One region of the Pseudoalteromonas sp. SR43-3 genome, then DNA from elsewhere that is predicted to be linked to it. Evidence: predicted binding sites of a transcription regulator. Region 1 holds the regulator's gene; the other holds the start of a gene.

Region 1 (3,185 bases):
CAAAATGAGTCAAAACAATAACAACGGCGTAAAAGTTATCGCTGTAACCGGTGGTAAAGGTGGAGTAGGGAAAACAAATGTTTCTCTAAATACAGCTATTGCACTTGGGCAGCAAGGTAATCGAGTATTAGTGCTAGATGCTGACTTGGGTTTAGCAAACTGTGATGTGATGCTTGGTTTACGTGTAGAGCGTAACTTGTCACATGTCTTGTCTGGTGAATGTGAGCTTGATGAAATTTTAGTTGAAGGCCCTGCAGGAATTAAAATTGTACCCGCTACATCGGGTTCGCAAAGTATGGTTGAATTATCACCATCTGAGCATGCTGGGCTAATTCGTGCGTTTAGCGAATTGAATACCGAATTTGATATTTTAATTGTAGATACAGCTGCTGGTATTTCAGACATGGTACTGAGCTTCTCGCGTGCAGCGCAAGATGTAATGGTTGTTGTATGCGATGAGCCGACATCAATCACCGACGCTTACGCACTTATTAAAGTATTAAGTCGTGAGCACGGCGTTTATAAATTTAAAATTGTTGCCAATATGGTGCGCAGTATGCGTGAAGGCACTGAATTGTTTGCAAAGCTATCTAAAGTTACCGACCGCTTTTTAGATGTATCAATGGAGCTAGTAGCAACGGTTCCTTATGATGAAAATATGCGCAAAGCAACACGTCGTCAAAAAGTAATAGTAGAGCTCTTTCCAAATTCGCCAGCCGCTCTTGCGTTTAAAACGCTGGCAACAAAAGCAGTTAAATGGCCAATACCCAACCAACCATCTGGGCATTTAGAGTTTTTCATTGAGAAACTAGTAAACGGTTAATTATGACAACACTGGTGAATAGAGCTATGGGATATCAATCAACACAAAATTTAAATGTGATTGTTGAGAAGCATGCATCACTTGTTAAAAAAGTGGCATGTCATCTAATTGCTCGATTACCACCTAGCGTTCAACTTGATGACTTAATTCAATCAGGAATGATAGGTTTAATAGAAGCTTCCAAAAACTTTGATGCAACAAAAGGCGCAAGCTTTGAAACTTTTGCCGGTATTCGTATTCGCGGTGCTATGCTTGATGAAATGCGCCGTGGTGATTGGGCTCCTCGTTCAGTTCACCGTAAAAACAGGCAAGTTGCAGAAGCAATTACTGAGCTCGAAAGTAGTCTGAACCGCGAACCAACGGATATAGAAGTTGCTGAAAAACTTGAAATTTCGCTCAATGAGTACCATCATATTTTAAATGATGCGAATACGAGTAAAATATTAGGTATTGAAGACCTTGGTGTAGATGAGGATGTTATTACTCCCGTAGGCCAAGATTTAGCACAAGATAAACCTTTTAATAATGTTAAAAATGATAGGTTTAATGAGTCTTTGCTAAGTGCAATTAAGTCATTACCAGAGCGTGATGCAATGGTGCTTTCTTTGTACTATAACGATGAAATGAATTTAAAAGAAATAGGACATATACTCGATGTAAGTGAATCGCGTGTAAGTCAGATACATGGTCAGGCGATGATTAAGCTTAAAGCTAAAATCAATGACTGGATAAATTAGTAGTAAGTAAACAAAGGTTAATACCTCACTGGGGGATGTTTTGGATAAAAACATGAAAATTCTTGTAGTTGATGATTTTTCAACAATGAGACGCATTATAAAAAACCTGTTACGTGACTTAGGTTTCACTAACGTTCAAGAAGCTGATGATGGGTCTACAGCTTTGCCTATGTTGCAAAATCAAGTGTTTGATTTTGTAGTTACGGATTGGAATATGCCTGGAATGCAGGGTATTGATCTTTTAAGAGCAATACGTGCAGACGATAAGTTAAAACATATCCCTGTATTAATGGTAACGGCAGAGGCTAAAAAAGAACAAATAATAGCTGCAGCGCAAGCTGGTGTTAATGGTTATATTGTTAAGCCATTTACGGCTGGAACATTAAAAACTAAATTAGAAAAAGTATTTGAACGCTTAGGCTAATGATGGGGGAGAGGCTTATGCCAGCACCAGCTGCGCCTCAAATAACGTTAGAACAAGCTCGTCAGCTCGTTGTTTTTTTAGAAAATGATGAGCAAGACAAAGCAAATCAGTTGATTTTAGAGGCTGCATCTAAAGAGCAGTCTGAATTATTTGCTGAAGTTGGAAAGTTGACTCGTCAACTGCACGAAGCCCTTAAAAGTTTTGAGCTTGATACTCGCTTAACTGATATAACGACAGATGCGATTCCAGATGCTAAAAAGCGGCTTAATTATGTTATAGAAATGACAGAAAATGCGGCTAATAAAACAATGGATGCAGTGGAGGCCAGTTTACCTATAGCTCAACAGTTAGCGGACGAAATATCTCATATCAAACCGACATGGGATCGTTTAATGAGCCGCGAGATTGAGCTTGGTGAGTTTAAGCAACTTTGCCATAGCATCGATAAGTTTATGAACAACTCTCATCATAAGACTGATGAGCTTCAAAGCTTAATGACAAATGTACTAATGGCTCAAGACTATCAAGACTTAACAGGTCAAGTTATTCGCCGTGTTATCGAACTTGTTAGGGAAGTAGAAGAAAGTTTACTTCATCTTTTAACTGCGTTTGCTGAACAAGACGACACTAACAGCACCGCGAATAAAGTAGAACAACAAAAAATAAAAGAACCAGTTGCCACACAAACTTTAGCAGGTCCTGAAGGCCCTATTATTGATAAAGAATCGCGTAATGATGTTGTATCTGATCAAGATGAAGTTGATGATCTTTTATCAAGTTTGGGCTTCTAAGAGGAGAGTAACTGCATGTTTGAAGTCGATGAAGATATTTTACAAGACTTTCTTGTAGAGGCTGGAGAAATCCTAGAGCTTTTATCTGAACAGTTAGTTGAGCTGGAAAATAATCCAGAAGATACCGAGTTACTAAACGCTATATTTAGAGGTTTTCACACTGTAAAAGGTGGTGCAGGCTTTTTAGCTATGACAGAACTTGTTGATGCTTGTCACGGTGCTGAAAACGTATTTGATTTACTACGTCAAGGCGTGCGAACAGTCAACTCAGAGTTAATGGATGTTATTTTACAAGCACTAGACACCATTAATGAGATGTTTGCGACTATCCAAAACAGAGACAAGCCTGAACCTGCAGATCCTGAATTACTTCATACTCTTCATATCTTAGGTCTACCTCCAACAGAAGC
Region 2 (3,185 bases), on a different contig from region 1:
GTCACATTTGCTAAACGTTGGTAGCTAGGAAATTGAGTTTCTTTTGCGAGCTCTATAAGCCGAATGGTGAAAAAGGCTGCAAAAATAGCAATTAGCAATGACATTGAAACTAATAGAGGATCGTAAACGCCATTAATGATTAAGCTAGGATCTTGGTCTGTGATAAAAAAAGCTGATAACATAATGGCTCAAAATATAATCTTTATTTATCAAGTTTAATCTAATTAATTAATAAATAAACTGTTAATTCAATGAAGTGATTAAAATAACGAATTTATTACTTTTAGTTTTCTTTTATTTATCAGGCATTAGTTTTTTAGTTGGTGTTTTTTATTCTAATGTATTGCCTGTCACAGGACTAAGTTAGATTTATATGGTCATATTTAAGTTTCTATCGAGTAACCTTGATAAAACTAATGAATTGGCTTAACTAAGCGAAAATTACACTTTATTTGGTTTTATTAATTGCTGGTGAATTTTCTCGTAGCAATATCATTAATGAGTATGAAAGTGTTTGAATATCAGTTAAAGAAAAGTATAAAACGTAAAACGGTTGCCATTAAAGTACATAACAAGAAGGTGACTGTATATGCCCCTCAATTTGTTAGTAATAAACACATCCAAGAATGGCTTTTTGATAAGCAGGTGTGGGTAAATGCTCAATTAACTAAACAGCACAATATTGCTGATAGCAGACAGAACCCGCTCAAAGACAAACAAATTTTAATCTTTGATAGCATTATAAACATAGAATTTAAGCAAGGTACTAAGTCCGAAGTACTAAACTGTAACGACAGCTTGCTTATTACACACTCTTCGCGCGTTAAAAATACTTCGCAAAAATATCAGCAACTTCTTGAAGAATATTTAAAAGAGCAACTAACTGCATATATAGAAATGCGTTTAGCGTACTTCTGCGCACAAATGGGTGAAGAATTACCTACGAGTCTAAAAGTAGCTATTTATAAGCGAAAGTGGGGAAGTTGTAATAGTAAGCGAGAGCTAACATTTAATTTGCATTTAATCGGAGCCCCTTATCATGCTATTGATTATGTGATTGTTCACGAGTTAGCGCATTTACGTCACTTAAACCACAGCAAAGCTTTTTGGCAACACGTTGAGCATTTTTTTCCTAATTATAAAGCATCATCAACATGGCTAAAGAAAAACAGTATGAGTTTACAATGGGTGTTTTGAAGTTAACCTGAATATAGGAATATAGGAATATAGGAATATAGGAATATAGGAATATAGGAATATAGGAATAGTAGAGAAGTGGTGGAGGGAGCTGGATTCGAACCAGCGAAGGCTGAGCCGTCAGATTTACAGTCTGATCCCTTTGGCCGCTCGGGAACCCCTCCACACTAATTTTATTGCATTTGGCCCCACTTAACTTAGCGGTAAGAAAAGTGGTGGAGGGAGCTGGATTCGAACCAGCGAAGGCTGAGCCGTCAGATTTACAGTCTGATCCCTTTGGCCGCTCGGGAACCCCTCCAATGCAACGGCGCTGATAATAGCAAATTGCGTATTTAAGTAAAGAAAAAAGCTAAAGAAAATTGAAATAAAGCCGATAAATATCTATCAGTTACCACAATCGACTAAAGACTATGCAAATAGATGATTTGTTAATCACAGAGAGTCAGTTAAACAGTAGGCTCAATAATAGTGTGCATGAAAATCGCCGTGGCGAATTTTCTCTACTATTAGCGATGCTGTCACATGACGCACTCGACTTTAGCCAATTTCATTTACCAAAAACTGAAATAGATAATTTAGTTATAGAAGAAGAGGCATTAAGAAAGCAATTTGGCGCAGGTCCAAAGCAACTTTTAGCCCCTGATGAATACAATATGTTGGTTGGACAGTTTAATGCATCATTAATATCTCAAGAAGGGGAGCGCTGTGGTATGACAAGTATTAAGTTAAGGCAATGCTTAAGCCCTGAACCACTTGCGATTAGAAATGATGATAAGCATATTCCACTTAATATAATAGATAACTGTGAGCTTGCTGTCAGAAGAAGAATTAAAAGCGAACAAACACAACTATCGAATCCCCCTATAAATGCAGCTGCTTTTTACGACAGCCTAAATAGTGATGCAATACATCAACCACTTCAGCTTATTGCGGTGTGATATATGATTGTAATAATCATCAGTTAATATATGCTTTATAACGGGTCTGCTTTATATATTTGCTAATAATTGATTTAATGAAAAAAAAGCATCCAAAAATTAAATGCAATTGCTATAATGGCGTCAAATGGTATGACATGAAATGCCATTATCATTAAACCAAGGTAATTAGGAACGTAATGAAGAAAACATTCACGCTAAATCACGAGAAAATCAAATACCCTCGTATGGTTGATGCTGCAAAGCACGAAGTGAAAAAATATTTGAAAAGAGAGCGTAATAAAACGCTACCTGAAGATGCTGACTATTGGGCATTTGACTGTAAGTTTGGTAACACAGCTGAAGATGCGCAAGTTGTGCACGTTGCTGAATTAAGTAACCAAATTGGCGAAATTGAAAAGCAAGGTTTGACCTCTTTCTATGTAGAGATTTTAGCTCGACCTGCTCAACGTCAGCAATTAGATTTAGATGATGACGAATAATACTTAACTAAATTAAGTATTCAAAGTTATAAAATGAGCCCAAGTGGCTCATTTTTTGTTTTTATGCAATAAAGATTTACTAAAAAGCATTTTTATTAGTAACTAATAAGTAGAATCCCTCTTAATTAACATTTGCATAACAAAATGTGATGCTATAGGCTGTTTTTAATTAAAAAAACAAAACATTTTTTACTATGCCAATAAATTACTCTGACCATCAATTAAAACTAAGTTTAAAGAATTCTAAAGTACTTATAGTTGACGATCAGTTATTAAGCTTAATCGTATTGAAAAAAATATTATCTGAGCATTTTAATGTGACAACAGCTGGAAGTGGTGAAGAAGCAATTGAAATTTGTAATGTAAATGTACCCGATATAGTCCTACTCGATATTAGTATGGGTGGAATGAGTGGTATTGATACATGTTTAAAATTAAAAAATAATACTGAAACACAGGATATCCCAGTTATTTTTGTTACATCCTTTGAAAACGAAGAAGAAGAGTGTTGGGAAGCCGGAGCTGTTGATTTTATTAAAAAGCCGATTGTAAAAGAAACACTATTTAG

What was found. The regulator FliA, encoded in region 1, starts transcription of late flagellar genes. The targets are predictions, from matches to a motif close to CTAAAGNTNNNNNNNNNNNNGCCGATA.
Region 2: the regulator FliA is predicted to act here: its motif matches at 1,547-1,573, upstream of H5088_RS09755 (VC2046/SO_2500 family protein).

Annotation. Positions count from the first base shown of each region.
Region 1 is NZ_JACJEC010000005.1:218,776-221,960, reverse strand. Features, by position in the region: gene H5088_RS09060 (MinD/ParA family protein) at 1-823, shown strand, start outside; gene H5088_RS09055 (RNA polymerase sigma factor FliA) at 850-1,560, shown strand; gene cheY (chemotaxis response regulator CheY) at 1,601-1,984, shown strand; gene H5088_RS09045 (protein phosphatase CheZ) at 2,002-2,775, shown strand; gene H5088_RS09040 (chemotaxis protein CheA) at 2,791-3,185, shown strand, end outside.
Region 2 is NZ_JACJEC010000006.1:91,941-95,125, reverse strand. Features, by position in the region: gene H5088_RS09775 (MHYT domain-containing protein) at 1-182, opposite strand, end outside; gene H5088_RS09770 (M48 family metallopeptidase) at 499-1,197, shown strand; tRNA gene H5088_RS09765 (tRNA-Tyr) at 1,277-1,361, opposite strand; tRNA gene H5088_RS09760 (tRNA-Tyr) at 1,411-1,495, opposite strand; gene H5088_RS09755 (VC2046/SO_2500 family protein) at 1,608-2,135, shown strand; gene H5088_RS09750 (DUF6172 family protein) at 2,315-2,617, shown strand; gene H5088_RS09745 (diguanylate cyclase) at 2,812-3,185, shown strand, end outside.